2 regions of the Duganella sp. Root198D2 genome follow, and region 1 is predicted to be linked to the other one. Evidence: predicted binding sites of a transcription regulator. Region 1 holds the regulator's gene; the other holds the start of a gene.

What was found. The regulator FNR, encoded in region 1, switches genes on or off when oxygen is low (the NO sensors DNR and NnrR bind a similar motif). The targets are predictions, from matches to a motif close to TTGATNNNNATCAA.
Region 2: a site for FNR is predicted at 5,844-5,857, ahead of ASE26_RS21265 (hemerythrin domain-containing protein). Genes of this name have one in related genera too.

What each region holds. Positions count from the first base shown of each region.
Region 1 covers NZ_LMIC01000013.1:12,454-22,334, forward strand. The annotation lists gene ASE26_RS14685 (hypothetical protein) at 1-374, shown strand, start outside; gene ASE26_RS14690 (TraR/DksA C4-type zinc finger protein) at 371-631, opposite strand; gene ASE26_RS14695 (PAS domain S-box protein) at 806-2,296, shown strand; gene ASE26_RS14700 (response regulator) at 2,293-2,706, shown strand; gene ASE26_RS14705 (response regulator) at 2,703-3,806, shown strand; gene ASE26_RS14710 (response regulator transcription factor) at 3,799-4,434, shown strand; gene fnr (fumarate/nitrate reduction transcriptional regulator Fnr) at 4,536-5,309, shown strand; gene ASE26_RS14720 (carboxymuconolactone decarboxylase family protein) at 5,596-5,967, opposite strand; gene ASE26_RS14725 (MerR family transcriptional regulator) at 5,921-6,370, opposite strand; gene ASE26_RS14730 (hypothetical protein) at 6,421-6,666, opposite strand; gene ASE26_RS14735 (DUF1854 domain-containing protein) at 6,739-7,203, opposite strand; gene ASE26_RS14740 (ABC transporter ATP-binding protein) at 7,196-9,475, opposite strand; gene cphA (cyanophycin synthetase) at 9,581-9,881, shown strand, end outside.
Region 2 covers NZ_LMIC01000034.1:250,186-260,066, forward strand. The annotation lists gene ASE26_RS21225 (4-hydroxyproline epimerase) at 1-52, shown strand, start outside; gene ASE26_RS21230 (FAD-binding oxidoreductase) at 55-1,176, shown strand; gene ASE26_RS21235 (2Fe-2S iron-sulfur cluster-binding protein) at 1,169-1,411, shown strand; gene ASE26_RS21240 (FAD/NAD(P)-binding oxidoreductase) at 1,408-2,679, shown strand; gene ASE26_RS21245 (dihydrodipicolinate synthase family protein) at 2,681-3,592, shown strand; gene ASE26_RS21250 (YoaK family protein) at 3,615-4,358, shown strand; gene ASE26_RS21255 (universal stress protein) at 4,355-4,759, opposite strand; gene ASE26_RS21260 (DoxX family protein) at 4,820-5,236, opposite strand; gene ASE26_RS21265 (hemerythrin domain-containing protein) at 5,336-5,791, opposite strand; gene ASE26_RS21270 (hypothetical protein) at 6,188-6,757, opposite strand; gene ASE26_RS21275 (SDR family oxidoreductase) at 6,812-7,552, shown strand; gene ASE26_RS21280 (Type 1 glutamine amidotransferase-like domain-containing protein) at 7,559-9,328, opposite strand; gene ASE26_RS21285 (NUDIX hydrolase) at 9,440-9,859, opposite strand.

The sequences.
Region 1 (9,881 bases):
CATCCCCCGCCGCCCCCACGCCCGTAGCCACCGTAGCCAACGTAGCCGCCAGCAGGCCGGGTCCGCCGCCGTTGAGCGATTCATCCACGCGGGACGCTGCGCCGCGCCAGGCGGCGGCTTTGCCGCGCCCCGGCGGGCGGAGCACCGGCATCGCCGCCAAGCATCCGGCGCGCTACGCGGGTGCCAAGCAGCCTGTTCGCAAGAAGGCTGCGGTCCGGCGCAAGGCCGCGCCTGAAACGGAAAGGTACCCGGACGTCTTCAAACGCTGCCCGTGGCCCGGCGAGCCCGGCGCGGTGGAGTGCCGCCGGCACATTTGCAATGGCGCCGAAAGCGAAGGCGCGGCATGCAAGCCTTACCGGCCAAAGCCGCGTTAAACGACAGGAAGCGAGATAAAAGAACGCTGCCGCTCCGCGAGCTCCTGGCAGGCGAGGCAGGTCGCTGCGCCAGGCTGCGCATGCATGCGTCCGGCGGAAATGGCGAGCCCGCAGCGCTGGCATTGGCCAAATGTCCCAGTCGCCAATCGCTCCAGGGCGGCATCGATTGCCGCCGCTTCAGCGGAATCGCGCCCAGCCAGCAGCGCGCGCCGCTGGCGCAGGACGGCGGTCCAACGGTCGATTTCTTCAGGTAGCATGACTGGTCTCCACTTTTGGGGCCACTTTAACGGGCATCCTGCGCTGCGTCACCAGTGCCGCTTGACCTAAGTCAAGTTTGGATTATTTATTCCCCCGCCCTGGCATTTGTCCAGTTGCCACGTTGGACGCTACAATCATAGGATGACAGGATTTGACCACCGACAGGACCCGCTTTGACACATTCAACGATTGCGGAACGCAGCCTGCAGTGGCTGCTGGCATCGGCCACGGACGCGATGCTGATCATCGACAAGGACGGCCAGCTGGTACTGGTCAACCCGGCGCTGGAAACCCTGTTTGGCTACGGTCCCGGCGAGCTGCTGGGCAAAGCGCTGGAAACGCTGATCCCGGAACGCTTCCGCCACGGCCACGTGGGCCTGCGGGGCAACTACTTTGAACGCCCGCATCCGCGCGCGATGGGGGCCGGTTTTGAACTGTTCGCCACGCGCAAGGACGGCACCGAGTTTCCGGTGGAAGTGAGTTTGTCGCCGCTGCAGGACAAAGATACGCAGCCGATGGTGATGGCCACCATCCACGACATCAGCGCCCGCAAAAAGGCCGAACACGCATTGCAGGAAAGCGAAGCGCGCATGCGCGCGATCTTCGAAACAGCGGTGGACGCGATCATTACGATCGACGAGCAGGGCACCATCGAACGCTTGAATCCCGCTGCAGAACGCATGTTCGGGTACCCGGAGCCGGAAGTCCGGGGTCGCAACGTCAAGATCCTGATGCCGGCGCCGCACCGCGAGGCGCACGACGGCTACCTGCACCACTACATGACCACTGGCGAAAAACGCATCATCGGCAAAGGCCGTGAAGTGCAGGGCTTGCGCCGCGACGGCGGCACTTTCCCGATGGACCTGGCCGTCACCGAGATGTGGCTGGGCGGGCGCCGCATGTTCACCGGCCTGGTGCGCGACATCACGGAGCGCAAGCACGCTGAAGAAAAGGCGCAGCAACTGCTGCAGGAGCTGACCAGCGCCAACGAAGAATTGACCAACTTCGCCTACGTCGTCTCGCACGACCTGAAAGCCCCTCTGCGCGGCATCGGCTCGCTGGCCGACTGGCTGGCGCACGACTATGCCGACAAGTTCAACGACGAAGGCAAGGAGCATATGCGGCTCCTGATCAACCGCGTGCACCGCATGGGCGCGCTGATCGACGGCATCCTGCAGTATTCGCGCGTGGGCCGCATCAAAGAGGCGGTGGTGCCGGTGCAGCTCGACCAGCTGGTGGCCGAGGTGATCGATTTGCTGGCCGTGCCGGCGCATATCAAGGTGAGCGTCATGCCGGGCATGCCGACAGTGAGCGGCGAACCGACCCGCATCCAGCAGTTGTTCCACAACCTGGTGTCGAACGCGGTCAAATACATGGACAAGCCGGAAGGCGAGATCGAGGTGGGCTGGGCTGACGAAGGCAGCCAGTGGCGCTTCCAAGTCCGCGATAACGGCCCCGGCATCGCCGAACGGCACTTTGAACGGATTTTCCAGTTATTCCAGACCCTGGCCCCGCGCGACCGTGTTGAAAGCACGGGTGTCGGCCTGGCGCTGGTGAAGAAGATTGTAGAAATGTACCAGGGCAGGGTGTGGCTGGAGTCCGAGCTTGGCAAGGGCACCACCTTCTATTTCACCTTGCCGAAGAAAAGAAAGAATAACGCATGAATAATACGAGCAAGCCAATCCTGCTGGTTGAAGACGACCAGGTCGACGTGATGACCATCCTGCGCGCGCTGAAGGAAGTCCATGTGGGCAACCGTGTCGAGGCGATGGAAAACGGCGAGGCTGCGCTGGAATACCTGCGCGATCCGGCCAGCGAACAGCCCTGCATCATCCTGCTGGACCTGAACATGCCGATCATGAACGGAATCGAGTTCCTGCAGAACGTCAAGCAGGACCCGCTGCTGCGCCGTATCCCGGTGATCGTCCTGACCACGTCGGAAGAGCAGCAGGACAAGATGCGCAGCTTCGACCTGGGCGTGGCGGGCTATATGACCAAGCCGGTTGATTACCGCCAGTTTGTCGAAGTGGTGCGTTCGATTAACCTGTACTGGACCATCAGCGAGCTGCCATGAACATGGTAAGGGTCCTTATCGTCGAAGACGATATCGTCGACCGAATCGCCTGCCGCCGCGCTTTCGCGCAGGCGCCGGGCTTCAATTGCGAACTGCTTGAAGCGGAAAGCGGCCAGGAAGGGCTGGACATCGCCTTGCGCGAAGGGCCCGACTGCATCCTGCTCGATTACCATTTGCCGGACCTGACCGGGCTGGAATTCCTGGCCCGCCTGGCGGCCGACCGCGGCGAGCCCCAGCCGAATATCCCGGTGATGATGCTGACCGGCGCCGACAGCGCCACCGTGGCGGCCGAAGCCATGCGCCGCGGCGCGCGCGACTACCTGGTCAAGGATAGCGACGGCCGTTACCTCGACTTCCTGGCCGGGGCCATCGAGCGCCTGCTGCGCGAACAGCGCCTGATCGACGAAAAGCAGACGGCCGAACAGGTGCTGCGCCAATCGCAGAAGGAGCTGCGCGAACTGGCGGCGTACCAGGAAAAGCTGAAGGAACACGAACGCACGCGAATCGCGCAGGAAATCCACGACGAGCTGGGCGGGCTGCTGACCGGCATCAAGGCGTATATCTCGGTCGCGATAGAACGCGGCGGAGAGCAATCGGACCCTTTGCTGAAGGATGCCGCCAAGCTGGCGCAGGATGCCATTGAAACCGTGCGTCGCGTGATCACCGACCTGCGCCCCAGCGTTCTGGACCAGTTGGGCATCTGGCCGGCGCTGGAATGGTACGCGGAACAGGTGGCGCAGCGCAGCGGCCTGCAATGCAGCTGCAATATCACGCCCGAGGCGCAGGCGCTCGAACTGGATGCGGAGCGCAGCACCATGCTGTTCCGCGTAGCGCAGGAAGCGCTGACCAATGTGGTGCGCCATGCCGAAGCAAGCGTGGCGCGCGTCATCGTCGATACCGACGGCGAGAACGTGGTGCTGCGGGTGGAAGACAACGGCAAGGGCATCGAGAGCGCCGGCTTGTCCGACCGCGAATCCTGGGGCCTGTTCGGCATGCACGAGCGCACGCGCCGCTTCGCCGGCGAATTGACTATCGGCGGCAAGGCCGGGCAGGGTACCACCCTGCAGCTGCGCCTGCCTTTGGAGGACAGGAATGGGTGACAAGATCACCGTTTTGCTGGTTGACGACCATGCGATCGCACGCAATGGCGTGCGCCTGATGCTGGGTACGGCGCCGGACATCAGCGTGGAAGGCGAAGCCGGCAATGCAGTGGAAGCGATGCAGCGCGTGGGTGAACGCAGTTTCGACGTGGCGCTGGTGGACATCAAGATGCCGGGCAAGAATGGCCTGGACCTGCTCAAAACGCTGCGCGGCGAATGCCCGCGCATGGCGGTGCTGGTCCTGAGCACCTATTCGGAGGAGATTTACGCGGTGCGGGCGCTGAAGTCGGGCGCTTCGGGCTACCTGACCAAGGATGCCCCGACCTCGACGCTGATCGAGGCGGTGCGCAAGGCGGCATCCGGCGGCAAACATGTCAGTCCGGCATTGCTTGAGAAATTGGCAACCCTGGTGGGCGGCGGCCCAAGCGGCGACCATGAGGAGCTGTCGAACCGCGAGCTGGAAGTTTTCAAGCTGATTGCCCAGGGCGAGTCGCTGGTGCGCATCGGGGAAAAACTACACCTCAGTCCTAACACCGTGACAACCTATCGCAGCCGCATCCTCGAGAAATTGGGCATGTCCAGCAATGCTGAGCTGACCCGCTATGCCCTCGAGCATGGCTTGATCTGATGCGCTGTAGGGGAAGCACTACGGCAACTACACAGGAAGCTTGATACCGGGAAATGGTGCGGGGCGCGATACTCCTTACATCGAAAACAAGGAGCAGCATCATGAGCCCGGTCATCCCAATCACCCCTGCAAACGCCACTAAAACTTGCGCACCTGCCGCAGCGAAATGCTCGCTGTGCAGCTTCAACCGACTCTGCCTGCCGCAAGGCCTGGCCGACGAAGATGTTGCCCGCCTTGACCAGATCATTTCCCGCCGCCGCCGCGTGAGCCGCGACGAGCCGCTGTACAAGACCGGCGACAGCTTCCACAGCCTGTATGCCGTGCGCTTCGGCCACTTCAAGACTGTGCAGGTGAACCAGCGCGGCGAGCAGACGATTGGCGGCTTCCATATGGCCGGCGACCTGCTGGGCATGGAGGCGATCGGCAATGGCCAGCATTCCTGTAACGCCGTGGCGCTGGAAGACAGCGAAGTCTGCGAGATCCCGTTCAACCGCCTGCAAGAGCTGGTAATGCAGATCCCTGGCCTGCTGCAGCAATTCCACCGCACCATGAGCCGCGAGATCCAGCGCGAACAATCGGTGATGCTGTTCCTGAGCCATATGCGCGCCGAACAGCGCCTTGCCATGTTCCTGTTGAACCTGGCCGGCCGCTACGCCCAGCGCGGCTACTCTTCGACCAGCTTCCAGCTGCGCATGTCGCGTGAAGACATCGGCGGCTACCTGGGCCTGACCGTGGAAAGCGTCAGCCGCCAGCTGGCGCGCCTGCGCCAGGACGGCTCCATTGTCCTGAGCAACCGCGACCTGCGCATTATCGACCGCGCCAAGCTGGAAAACATGTCTTCCGGCGGCATGGCGCAAGAACTCGCAGTCGCCTGATCCACGAACCGGTTGTATCACCTGTAGGGGGTGTATGGGGCAGCTTTCGCTGCCCCTTTTTTATAGTTCTTCCTGGATTTGCGTGACGAGCACCCTCGAGCCAGCGACCGCCGCGGAGCGGGTCTGACCCTTGGGTCAGACCCTGGTTTACCGGCGTGTGCTTTGTGCGTCGGATGGCAGAAGCTTGTCAGCGCCATGCGAGAAAATCCAACCCGGCAAACCAGGGTCAGACCCAAGGGTCTGACCCGCCTGCACCACCCGGACTGGCAAGCTTCAGCTTTGCTGACTACTGTGCAAAGACTTCCTTGGCGGCCATTAAGCCATTGAGGGCGGCCGGGAAACCGGCGTAGACCGCCATCTGCATGATGGTCTCCACGATTTCTTCGCGGCTTACGCCGACGTTCAGCGCGGCGCGGATATGGACCTTGAGCTGGGGCGCGGCGTTGCCCATGGCCGTCAGTGCCGCCAGCACGGCGATTTCGCGCGATTTCAGGTCGAGGCCAGGGCGTGAATAGATGTCTCCAAACGGGAATTCGATCAGGTAGCGAGCGAAGTCCGGGGCAATATCCTGCAGGCTTTGCACCACGCGGTCGCCGGCCTGGCCGTCGACTTCATGCAGTTTTGCGAGCCCGCGCTCGTAGCGGCTTTCGGTGTTCATTGGCATGTCCTCCATCAGTGGTTGGATGCGACGCCAGGGACTGCTCCAGGGTGCGGTAATACGCGATCTTGGCCTGCAATGATGCAGCGGATTGTTGCATCGCCTCGATCTCGGCGAGAACGTCCTGCAGGTGTGCCTCCAGCATCCGGCGCCGTTGCGGCACCGTCGAGTCCCCAGCGCCGCGAAGGGTGGCGAACGACTGCATCTTGCCAATTGGCATATGGGTCGTGCGCAAACGCAGCAGGAATTCGATCCAGGCGAGGTCCGATGCCGCATAGCGACGCTGGCCGCCCGCTGCACGGTGGACCGGGGCAATCAGCCCGATGCGCTCGTAGTAGCGGAGGGTGTAGGCCGTGAGGCCGGTGCGTTTGGCGACTTCATCAATGCTCAGGTGCGATTCCATGGGGTGATCGTAGAAGTTAGAGCGCGCTCCAAGTCAAGCACTTTATTACTCTAAGCGCGATACCGCAACTGCCAGCGCCAGGTCCATGGTGTTGATGTGCGCTTCGATCCAGTCCGGCAAGGTGCGGATGATGTCGCGGGTGCTTGCTTCTTCATTGTCAGTTCACGGCACGCTTGGTCGAAGGCAGGCCGCGGCAGGCCCGCCATTGCATCGAGCATGTCGAAGACAATGCGGTGCGACTGGTCGAGAACCGGGATGCCCAGTGCGAGGTCGGGGCCGAAGACGACGGAATCCATGGGGTTCTCCAGTAGGGTCGAACCGCAATTGTGCCGCCTGGCAACAGGCGGGCACATGATCCAGGTCAACTCTTACAGGAAGCGGTCCAGGATCTTCTTGCTGTGCTTATCCAGGGCGAACTGGTCGCGGATCAGGAAGTGGATGCCATGGCTGTCCGACACCAGGAGCGAAACGCTGCCGATGCGGCGGATGTCTTCCTCGCCGCGCAGCACGAAGCTTGTTGCGCCGCGGTCGGTGTCGACGCTCCAGGTGGAAGGGCAGGCAAAGCTGCCCACGTCCACGATCCGCTTAATCTCCGGCATGAATTCGCGGCCGGCCAGCTCTTCGCGCACGATGTCGGCCACTGCGGGCGACAGGTCGGAAATGCGATCCAGCCAGGCCACTTCCTTGCCGTCGATATTCACCAGCGACAGGCCTTCTTCCGGTGCCTGGATGGGAAACGCACGGACCGGCGACACGCCTTCATGCAATACGCCGTTGGCGTCGATCAGGTTCAGCTTGCCGAAGCTGTCCCGGCTCAAAGTAAAATTAATCATCTTCACGGCTCTTTGCTTTGTCATCCATGTCGGTATCGACGTTACGTGCCTGCGCCTGGTAGAGGCGGTAGTAGGCGCCTTCCCTGGCCATCAGTTCCTCGTGCGGGCCTTCCTCGACGACCTTGCCGCGGTCCATCACCACCAGGCGGTTCGCGCGCTGCAGCGTGGACAGGCGGTGGGCGATCGCAATCGTGGTACGGCCGGCAACCAGGTTGTCCAGCGCCTTCTGGATTTCTTTCTCGGTTTCCGAGTCGACCGAAGCCGTGGCCTCGTCCAGGATCAGGATGCGCGGATCGATCAGCAGGGCGCGCGCAATCGAAATACGCTGGCGCTCGCCGCCCGACAGGCCCTGGCCGCGTTCACCCACCATGGAATCGTAACCCTGCGGCAGGCGCAGGATGAAGTCGTGGGCGTGGGCTGCGCGGGCCGCCTTCATGATGTCTTCGCGGCTCGCTTCCGGTTTGCCGTAGGCGATGTTTTCCGCGATGGTGCCGAAGAACAGGAATGGCTCCTGCAGCACGAGGCCGATATTGCGGCGGTAGTCGGACACGGCGAAGTTGCGGATGTCCTGGCCATCAAGCAGGATCGCGCCTTCAGCCACATCGTAGAAGCGGCAGATCAGGTTGACCAGGGTCGATTTGCCCGAGCCTGAATGGCCCACCAGGCCGATCATTTCTCCGGCCTTGATCTCGAGGTTGACGCCGCGGTTGACGGCGCGGTTGCCATAGCGGAAGCCCACTTCGCGCAGGGTGATGTCGCCGCGCACTTTCTCCACTTTTGCCGGCTGCACCGGATCCGGCACGCTCGAAACGTGGTCCAGGATGTCGAAGATGCGCTTGGCTGCGGAAGCGGATTTCTGCGTCACCGACACGATGCGGCTCATGGAATCGAGCTTGCCGTAGAAGCGGTTGGCGTAGAGGACGAAGGAGCTCAATACACCGACCGTGATGTTGTGCTTGGAGATCATCCAGATGCCGAACACATAGATCACCAGGATGCCCAGCTCGGTCAGGAACGACACGGTCGGCGAGAACAGCGACCATACCTTGTTCAGCTTATCGTTGACAGCCAGGTTGTGCCTGTTGGCTGTGCGGAAGCGGGTCGCTTCGCGGGTTTCCTGTGCAAAGGCTTTCACCACGCGGATGCCGGGAATGGTATCGGCCAGCACGTTGGTCACTTCACCCCACACGCGGTCGATCTTTTCAAAGCCGGTGCGCAGCCTGTCGCGCACCAGGTGGATCATCCAGGCGATGAATGGCAGCGGCAGCAGGGTGGCAACAGCCAGCCATGGATCGATGGTGAACAGGATCAGGCCGGTCATGATGATCATCAGGACGTCGGAGGCGAAATCCAGCAGGTGCAAGGACAGGAAGACGCAGATGCGGTCCGACTCGGAGCCGATGCGCGACATCAGGTCGCCGGTGCGCTTGCCGCCGAAGTACTCGAGCGACATGCGCAGCAGGTGTTCGTACGTGGTGGTGCGCAGGTCGGCGCCAATGCGCTCGGAAACCAGGGCCAGCACATAGGTCTTGGCCCAGCCGAAGATCCAGGCCAGGACAGCGGCGCCGGTCAGGGCGGCCATGTACTGCACCACCAGCATGTGCTCGACCGGCTTGCCGTTCTGGTAAGGGATCAGCACGTTGTCCGTCAGCGGCATGATGATGTAGGGCGGGATCAGGTGCGCGCCGGTCGACAGCAGCATCATTGCAAAACCCAGTGCCAGCTGCCATTGGTACGGCCGCGCAAAGCGCCACAGGCGGAACAGGGTCCAGGTGGACGGCGGCGTGTGGACCACCTTGGTGCAGACCGGGCATTCTTCCTGGTCGGCTTCCAGCGGCGCCTTGCAGGTGGGGCAGGCGTTCTGTTCGACCTGCTGCAGCGGCTTGCCGTTCAGGTGTGCCTCCAGCAGGCGCGGGAAGTTTTCCGACAGGCGCAGCGCCAGCAGGTTCTGGCCCAGCGTGAAGCGCCACGCAGCCAGGCGCTGTGCGGCATCCACCAGCTCCAGGTGGCCGACGCCGGCGTGATCGTGCAGTTTTAGCGACATGCCGGCGTGATAAGTCCAATCTCGCCATACCGTTTCACCGGGTGCGCGTGCCATAATGCGGCGCTCCGTGAGGAGCACCAGGCCTTTGTTGAAGTGAAGCTTGGAGTCTAGGTCAACCTCCAGCGCGCTGAGTACGTTTTCTTCGGGTGCGAGCGCTGGTAACTCTGTGCGCCACCTGTCGGGAAGTTCTGTCAGGCTGAGCTCAGAGGAAAGTTGGTTTGTTATCATTGTGGATCAGACTCCGGCACTCTTTGCCAAGTGGCAAGAATTGCGAAACAGTGGGAAAATAGAAGGACGGGCGGAGTATACCGCAAGAGGTACAAGAGCTAAAACATGACAAAAAAGAAAGACATAGAGTTTCTCCGTGTAACACACCTGCGCGGACCGAACATCTGGACCTATCGCCCGGTGATCGAGGCCTGGCTGGATATCGGCGAGCTTGAAAACTACCCCTCCAACAAACTCCCCGGTTTTTATGAGCGCTTGACCGCCTTGCTGCCAGGCCTGGTCGAGCATCGCTGCGGCGTCGGTGAGCGTGGCGGCTTCCTCGAGCGGCTGCGCGACGGCACTTACGCCGGCCATATCCTCGAGCACGTGGTGCTGGAATTGCAAAACCTGGCCGGTATGCGTACCG
Region 2 (9,881 bases), on a different contig from region 1:
GTCGACCCTGGTGCTGGACCCGAGCGATCCATTTGTCTGGGGTATTCGTTGAGCATGAAACCGGACGTCCTGATTGTCGGCGCTGGGATTATCGGCGCGGCTTGCGCTGATGCCCTGTCGGCGCAGGGCTTGCGTGTGACGCTGGTCGAGCGCGATGTGGTGGGTAGCGGCGCTACTGCCGCCGGAATGGGCCACCTGGTGGCCATGGACGATAACGCGGCCGAACTGGCCCTGAGCTCCCATTCGCTCGAGCTGTGGAGCGAGCTGGTGGAAGGCCAGGCGCAGCGTCACGAATACAGCCGTTGCGGCACCATCTGGGTCGCCGCGGACGACGAAGAACTGGAAGCAGCGCGTGCCAAGGCTGCCACCATGAGGGCCCATGGACTGGAGTGCGATGTGGTTGGCGCGCAGGAGCTGTACCGGCTCGAACCGAATTTGCGGCCGCACCTGGCCGGTGGCTTGCTGGTGCAGGACGACGGGCTGGTGTATCCCCCCAAGAGCGCGCGCATCCTGCTGTCGCGCGCGGTGGCGCGCGGCGCATCGCTAGTGACGGGTGAAGTCGTAGCGCTTGAAGATGGTGGCGTCGTGCTGGCCGATGGCTCGCGCCTGTCGGCAGGGCAGGTAGTACTTGCGGCGGGCACGCGCTGCCTGGCGCTGGCGCCGGAGCTGCCGCTGCGCCCCAAGAAGGGGCACGTCATGATTACCGACCGCTATCCAGGATTTATCCACCATCAGCTGGTGGAACTCGGGTACATCAAGAGTGCCCACGCATCGGAGGGGGAATCGGTGGCGTTCAACCTGCAGCCACGGCCTACCGGGCAGGTATTGATTGGCTCCTCGCGGCAGTTCGATACCGTCGACCTGGCAGCGGAGCCGTCGATGATGGCGCGCATGCTGGCCAGGGCCGTTGAGTACACGCCAGCGCTGGCTGGCCTGAACGTACTGCGTTGCTGGACGGGCTTGCGCGCGGCAACGCCGGATGGTTTGCCGCTGATCGGCCCTGACCCGACGCGCCGCAACCTTTGGCTGGCGACGGGGCACGAAGGACTTGGCATTACAACTTCGCTCGCTACTGCGGAATTGCTGGCGGCGCAGATGTCCGGCAGGCAGGCCGGGATTGATACGCGCCCGTACTTGCCGAGCCGCTTTAATGCGCAGGGGAGGGCGTATGGCTGATTCGATCACTCTGGCTATTGACGGCCATGGCATGACCGTTGCCGCCGGCACCACCGTCGCTGCGGCCATTGCAGGCGTGACGCGCCGCTCGGTCAGCGGTCAGTTGCGTGCACCCTTGTGCGGCATGGGCGTGTGCCAGGAATGCCGGGTGACGATCGACGGCCGGGCGCATGTGCTGTCCTGCCAAACGCTTTGCCGCCCGGGTATGGACGTGCAGACGGGAGCTGCTGCATGACGCAATTCTTTGACATCCTGATCGTCGGCGCCGGTCCGGCCGGCCTGGCTGCGGCGCACGCTGCGGCCAGTAACGGCAACGCCCGCCGCATCGCTATCGTCGACGACAACCCGCTGGCCGGCGGCCAGATCTGGCGCGGCGGGCCGGCGAAGCAGCAGGACCAGCGGGCACGCCAGCTCTGGCAGGCGCTGGAAGCGGCCAGCAATGTGACCATATTTCCCGGTACCCGCGTGCTGATGCAAACCCAGCCCGGCGAATTGCTGGTGCAGGACGCCGAACAGGCCCGCGGCATCCGCTACAACCAATTAATCCTGGCCACCGGTGCACGCGAATTGCTGCTGCCGTTCCCCGGCTGGACGTTGCCGGGCGTGACTGGCGCAGGCGGCTTGCAGGCGCTGGCAAAAGGCGGCTATCCCGTGCAAGGCAAACGCGTGGTCGTTGCCGGCAGCGGCCCGCTGCTGCTGGCCGTCGCGGCAACCCTGAAAGACAGTGGTGCGATCGTCAGCGCCATCGTCGAGCAGGCGGGCATGCCCGTGTTGGCACGCTTTGCCGCCGGCCTGGCGCTGACGCCATCGAAGGCAGTGCAAGCGGCCAAGCTTGGCGTCGCCCTGCGCGGAATTCCCTACCTCGCCAACAGTTATGTAACGACCGCCCGTGGCGACGTGCAACTCACATCCGTGCAGGTACAGCGCAAGGGCGGGAAGGTCGATATCGATTGCGACTACCTCGCCTGTGGCTACGGCCTGCTGCCAAACACCGAACTGGCGCGTGCGCTTGGCTGCGACATCGAGCAGGGTGCGGTGAAGACCGACCTTTGGCAGCGCACCTCCGTGCCGAATGTCCTTTGCGCAGGCGAGGGCACCGGCGTCGGCGGCGTCGACCTGGCCCTGGTTGAAGGCAGGATCGCCGGCCTGGCGGCTTGCGGCGAAGGTATGTCGCAGGAGCTGTTCACCGAGCGCGCCAAATGGCAAGGCTTTGGCGCCCGGCTCGCCCGCGCCTTCTCCCTGCGCCAGGATCTGCGCAAGCTGGCGCAAGCCGACACCATCGTTTGCCGCTGCGAAGACGTCTGCCACGACGAACTTCGCGAGCACGCGAGCTGGCGCAGTGCCAAGCTGCACACCCGCTGCGGCATGGGGCCCTGCCAGGGCCGCATCTGCGGCAACGCAACTGATTTCCTGTACGGATGGCGTCCGGACGCCGTGCGTACACCGATCTCGCCGGCACGTGCCGGCAGCATTATCACCCTCGAACCTCACAAGGAGACTTGAAATGGCAGCAATCAAATGGGAAGGCGTATTCCCTGCAGTAACCACCAAATTCCACGCGAATGAGGAGCTGGACCACGCAGAAATGGAGAAGCACTTCTCCTTCATGATCGACAGCGGCTGCCACGGCCTGGTGACCTGCGGTTCCCTGGGCGAAGCAAGCACCCTGTCCTTTGAAGAGAAGCTGGCCGTCGCCAAGACCGCCGTCAAGGTAGCGAACGGCCGCGTGCCGGTGCTGGCCAACGTCAGCGAAACCCGCACCGCCAATGCCGAGCGCTATGTGCAGGAAGCGCGCGACCTGGGCGTGGACGGCTTCATGGTAATGCCTTCCGTGCTGTACGCAGCCGACGCTTTCGAAGCCAAGGCCAACCTGCGCGTGATCGCCAAGGCCGCCAAGCTGCCGATCATGGTGTACAACAACCCTGTGACCTACAAGGTCGACCTGACCCCGGCCGACTTCAAGGAATTGTCGGATTGCGAAGAACTGGAATCGATCAAGGAATCGACCGACAATATCCGTCGCGTGACCGACCTGCGTAACGTCGTGGGCGACCGCTACGCCATCTTCATGGGGGTGGACGACCTGGCCTTCGAAGGCCTGGCACTCGGCGCCGACGGCCTGCTGGCCGGCCTGGTGGTCGCATTCCCGAAAGAGACCGTGGCCCTGTACAACCTGGTGAAAGCCGGCCGCCTGGCCGAAGCCCTGAAACTGTACCAGTGGTTCATGCCGCTGCTGCACCTCGACGTTTCGACCAAGCTGGTGCAGAATCTGAAACTGGTGGAAGCACTGGTCGGTGTCGGCAATGAAAACGTTCGCCGCCCACGCCAGCCACTGCGCGGCGCTGACCGCGAGTTCGTGGTGCAGGTGGTGCAGCAGGCACTGGCAACCCGTCCCGACGTCAGCGCTTACCTCTGAGGTCAAGCCATGCCGGGGACGAATGCCGATCAATTATGTAAGAAGCCTGACAGGGCGGCAGCGCGCCGCCCAGGCTAATCGCCACCTCGGCATCGCCCTGGCCTTCGTGGCCGGGGCAGCCAACGCCGGCGGCTTCCTCGCCGTCAAGCAGTACACCTCGCACATGACAGGCATCCTGTCATCGGCTGCCGACGACATGGCACTGGGCGCCATTGATGCTGCCCTGGACTGTGCCGGCGCCTTGCTGGCATTTGTCGCCGGCGCAGCCTGTTGCGCCATCCTGGTCAATTTTGCCCGCCGCCGCCAGCTTCACAGCGAGTTCGCCCTGCCGCTGCTGGTGGAAGCAATCCTGCTACTGGCGTTTGGGGTGATGGGGGCGCGCTTGCAGGCGATCGACGTGATCGTTTTGCCGGCCACGGTGATGCTGCTGTGCTTCATGATGGGCTTGCAGAATGCCGTGATCACCAAACTGTCCAACTCCGAAATTCGGACCACCCATATGACCGGCATTGTGACCGATCTGGGCATCGAGGCCGGGAAGGCGCTTTACTGGAATCGCGACGACCAGGCTGTGCCGCGCGTGGGCGCCGACTGGCGGCGGGTGAAGATCCTCGCTTCGCTGGTGTCTTCCTTTTTCATTGGCGCGCTGGCCGGGGCGTTCGGCTTCAAGGCCGTGGGCTTCGGCGCGGTGCTGCCGCTGGCCTTCGTGCTGCTGGCCATGGCGGCAGTGCCGATCTACGACGACCTGGTTGCGGTCCGACGCTAGCCTTCGCGGAACACCAGTACCGGGATCTTGCTGTGCGTGAGCACTTTTTGCGTCTGGCTGCCCAGCATCAGGCTGGCCAGGCCGCTGCGCCCGCGCGATGCCATGGCAATCAGGTCGCAGTTGCGCTGCAGGGCGGTGGAAACGATGGCCGAATGCGGCTGCTCGGCGTGCACTTCGAGCGTGGTGCAATCCACGTTCAAAGTATGGGCCTGGCGCGCGATATCGGCCAGGATCGTGTTCTCGGTCGGCGCGGCGGCTACGCTGGCCAGTGCCGGTTCTTCCGGAAGCACGTGAACCGCCGTGACGCGCGCGCCGCTTTCGCGGGCCATGCGCAGGGCGGCATTCACTGCCAGTTGCGAAGCGGCGGAGCCGTCGCTTGGAATCAGTATGTGGCGAAACATCTCTTGAACTCTCCTTCAGGTGCCGCAGTCTAAAGTGTTCCGCCACATCCCTGCAACTTCTCAGGCGGTGCGCAGTGTACCTGGGGTGCGGCGGGCATCGATGCTCAGGCTACCGGCGCCGAAGGCAGCAATCTGCAGCAGGCCTCCAGCCATCGCCAGGTTCTTCATCAGGTGGATCATCTGGTTCTGGTCAGCGATTGCGCTGTGGAAGATCAGGCCAGTCACGATCGAGAATGCGGCCAGCGCCAGTGCCACAGGGCGGGTGTACAAGCCGGCAATCAGCAACAGGCCGCCGACTAGTTCGATGCCGATGGCGCCAGCCAGCGCGAGTTCAGGGAACGGCAGGCCCATGGCATTGATGTAGCCGAGGGTGGCGCCCGGATTGGCGATCTTTCCTATGCCGCTCATGACGAAGATGGCAGCCATCAGGATACGGCCGGCGAGTGGCAGGATGGAGGTGTTGGTCTGGTTGTTCATGGTGTGGCTCCTTCAGGGAATGTGTTGTTGATGGAGTCATCTTATGTCGCGCAGACATATTCCGGAAGCCAATATATTTAGATGAGATGTATCGTTAATTCAGATTGATTGTTCTTGCAGCAATTGCGCCAACTGTTGCCTTAGTTTGGCATTGGAGGGCTGGCTATGCGGATGGCCGGCGTTTTCCACGGCGACCGCCAGTGGCAGGTCCATGGCGCCCAGGTGGCCGAGGAACCAGCGCGGCAGGCGTTCGAGCAGGGTGCGGGCACCGGTCGGGTCGGCTTGTGCAACGGGCAGCGCGTGCTGCAAGGCAGCCAGCGCCCGGCGGTGGGCGGCGCGGTGTTCGTGCTCGGCGGGGTAGTAAAGCTGGTCCATCAAGGCTTCCTCTTCGGCGAAGTCGAGGGACAGGGCGCTCAGCAGCTCGGCGATGCGGCTGGGTAGCGAACTATTTTCAGAGTCGATGGTTGCGTGAATCGCTTGCAGCAGGGCGCGGTGGGAAGCATCCATCTCGGCCACGCCAGTTTCCAGCAGCGGGCTCCATTCGAGGCGTTGCATGGCGGTCTCCTTGTCTATTTCGCCAGTTTCGCCCGGCGGAGACAGGGATTCCATGACACAGATCAATCGGCACCTCGTTCACTTTCCCCACCAGGAAGTCGTTCTCCCTGTTTTCTTGTTGATGGAAACGTACAGTTCCGAGCCGGGCCTGGGTGGTTCAATGGCGTCTTCGACGACGAAGATCCACTCTTGCTTGTTTTGGCGTATGAGATCAACAGAAACCCTTGTCGCTGTGCTCCGAGCGCTTCCGGTATTCGCTGATCGCGACATTCTCAGCTTCGGGCACAGTCAGTTTGGCTTCCTGCACCCGTGGAGGACTTGCTGCCGACGATGCAATACATGAACTCGCAAGCAGAAGCCCGGCCAGCTGCCGCATGAATATAGTTCCAGTTTCGATCATGTCCCCCGTGCTTTTAGCAGTGATTGATAGCGCGCAATGAGTTCGGCGCTAACTTCTCCGAGCGGAACTTTGGAAAGGAAGTCGCTTTCCAACGCAACATCGAAGGCCCCTGGTGGCAGCTGATAACCGACAAGCATCTCCAGCGCCTGCTCAACGGCTTGATAGTTCGCCATTTTGAGGCAGATGCGGATTTTCACGCCCAGTACCTGGCGGACCAGGTCACTTGAATCCATTGCCACTACCAGCGCCTTCTCGATATGGTTAAAAGCCTTCTCGAGATTTTCATCGTAGTAATGGAAGTGTTCGGCCAGACCGAGCCATCCCTCAACACGTGACTCGTCTATGGCGATTTGCGCGCGCCGCGCCGCCTCGGCCTTGACCAGATCATTTTGGAATGCATACAGTGAGGCGAAGTCGCCCTGAACCCCGAAAATCTCGTCTCGAGTGGTAGCGAGAAGGCGAAGCTCCTGTAAGTCCCGTTCGACTTCCTGGAATCGCTCCCCAATAAGGGCAGTCATCCATTTCTGCCGTAATGCGCAAGCTTTTTCTTCAAAGTCGGATGTCATTGTTCTAGTGCGCTAATTACAATACGGCAGAATATTAGCTCTCTCCCTAAGAACATGGAAAAAATACTGATCGTAACAGGCGCCAGCCGCGGCATTGGCGCTGCCATTGCGCGCCGGGCGGCGGTGGATGGCTGGGTGGTGGCCGTCAATTACCAGCGCGATGCTGCTGCGGCGGCGCGGGTAGTGGCGGCCATTGAGGCGGCCGGTGGCCGCGCGCTGGCGGTGCAGGCGGATGTGGCGCGCGATGAGGATATCGAGCGGCTTTTTGCCACCGTTGAACGTGAACTGGGACCGGTCTCGGGGCTGGTGAATAATGCCGGCATCACCGGCGGGCTGGGCACGTTTGCGGATGCCAATCCGGCGACTGTGGAGCAGGTGTTCCGCACCAATGTACTGGGCCTGATGCAGGCCAGTCGCCGTGCGCTGGCCACTTTCCGCCAGCATGGGCAGGGCGGGGTGATCGTCAATATCAGTTCGACCGCGGCCACCGCAGGCAGTCCGAACGAGTACGTAACCTACGCAGCCAGCAAAGCGGCAGTCGATACCTTCACCATGGGCCTCGGCAAAGAGCTTGCGCCCGAGGGCATCCGCGTGTGCGGCGTGGCGCCGGGGACCACGCACACTGATATCCACGCTACCTCCGGCGACGCGGGACGTCCGGCGCGGGTGGCAAGCCGCATCCCGATGGGGCGCGTGGGCGAGCCGGAGGAAATCGCGGAAGTGGCGGTGTGGCTGTTGTCGCCTGCGGCGCGCTACGTCACGGGCACGACCATCCGCGTTTCGGGTGGCGCCTGAGTTTTGCTAGTACCAGTCGGCAGGCAATAGCTGGCCAGTGGTGACATCCAGGTGTTTGTACGGCGGTACGCCGGTCCAGTCGGTCAGGTTAAAGACGGTATTCGAGTCGTTCAGTTTTCTTACTTCGACGGTGGAGACGGTCAGCGGTGTCTTTGGCTTGCACACGCTTGGCGGCACTGAGGGACGGACGAAATAGACTGCGCTTTCAGTCGTTGTCGAAGCGTTGCTGACTCGCGTCGCAGTGACAGGATTGCCGTCGCCATTTCCCTGGACTAATAATGCGGTCTCGACGCTGATGCCGATGCCACGGGCGGTCTTCATCCCGCTGGCGGAAGCTGGCAGTACGCCACCGCTGCATCCCAAGGTTCCGCCAGGGATGCTTGTTGGCGCGACGATTCTGGAAATGAAGGAGATGAAGCGACCCATGCGATCGCGGCTGTCGAAGTGAGAGTCAAAAATCAAACTCTCCAATGCCGGCGGTGCGAGAAACCCGCCTTGCAGGCTCAAAGGAGACGGGTCGAACGTGATGTCCTTATAGTAAGGATCAAGCATCGCTTCTTCCGACGTCGCAGATTTATACAGCGCGGAATAGTCGAATTGACCAAGTACCGCCAAGCCGGCGCTTGTACCACCGATGGGAACGTTCTTCTTCATCAGTGCTATTAAAGTCTGCTCGAGCGCAGTACCTTTCCAGAAGCGGATGTAGTGGCTCTGGTCGCCGCCTGCGATAAAGACGACGTTGGCCTTGGCGACAATGGCATTGACAGCTTCGTTATTGGCGGCCTTGACACTCGGAATCACCAGCGTTTCCACTGATGTCAGGCCCAAAGCGGCACCGCCCACCCACATCTCAGCGATGTTGCCGGAAGTCGACAGGGCTTCATCACTGTAATAGACGTATGGGTTGTAGCCATCTGAGCCGGTTGCCCGGATGACGACGAATCGTCCTCCGCTGCCGGGTTCAATCCCGGCCCGCTTGATCAGCCAACGAAAGGCCGGGTCTACGTCGGGCCCGCCCCCCATCAATACGAAGGACGGCGTTGGGCGGGACGACGGCGCAGTTACCGGGGCATTGACGTTTCCTGTAGCGAAATAGGAATAGAGCGGGATCGGTTTCGCCGGTTCAAATACGGGCTCCGCAAAAGCCGAACTGGATGAAAGGAGCGACATTAAAGCCAGCACGATTCCGCTTGTCGCTTTTGGGCTGACTGCGCGCCGCCGCGTGGCACCGATAGAGAGTATGAGCAAACCGCCGAGCATCAAGGCGCTGGTTGGCGGCTCAGGCACCGCCGTAACGCCGAAGGTCAGCGTGCCGAAATTCCAGATACCTTCAGGCTCGTCAAATCCAAGATCCTTGAAGCCATCGTGAAACTCAAGGCGCAGGATGCCATCGAGAGCAAGTTGAAAAATCAAGCCCAGGTTGCCCAGGCCCTGGAATCCAGCGTAGTCCATCGTGCCGTCAAAATCGTCGCCGCTGCCAGGGGTAAAAGTAACCCCGTTGCCGGCTGAGTCGCTGAACGTGAGCTGCATTTCGGAGAGGTAGCTTCCAGCAAAACTTGTGAGGTTAATGTCCCACTTGACGCTCGTAATTGACGCACCGGGCCCAACATAAAGATCCCGAACGATATTGCTGGCTGCACCTCTCTCATCATTATCCAGGACACCTGCAACGTTCACTGGCAGGCTCAACGGCTTTGCGTGTGCCAAGCCAAGACCCATTGTTGTAGAAACCACAATCAAAACCAGCAAGCGTTGCAAGCACTTTACGTTCATCATGATTTCTTCCCTGGATGGATAGACCTCGATGAGGCAACGTTACCATATATTAAATTTTTGATGTCAAATTAATAAAAATCTATCGGGGCGGGGCGGATCTATCGGGATGTTTTACCAGTCAATCGATAGCAACCGCGACGCCATGCGCGGCCAGCACAAGGAGCTCAGTTCATCGCGCGAAGCCCAGCGGAAGCCGTCGGCTTCCGGTGTTGGTTCGCCGGTACGCTGGTGGGGGAAGAAGCTGGTGCAGCGCAGGTGATCGAGGCTGCATAACTGGTCGCCGACCTCCACCTTAAACAGGTGCAGGCGCTTGTCTGGGCGGTAATCGAATTCTCCCAGGTCTTCAAACAGGCCGGCATCGAAGTCCAGTCCCGCCTCTTCGAACAGTTCGCGCCGCGCCGATTGTAATGGCGTTTCGCCGCGGTCTTGCAGTCCTTTGGGAATGTCCCAGCTGGCGGTGCCGGTGACATGGCAAAGCAATACTTGGCGGGCTGAATTGAGCACCAGGGTGCCACATGAAATTTGCTGCATGTCCTTGTTTCCTTTGCTTTTT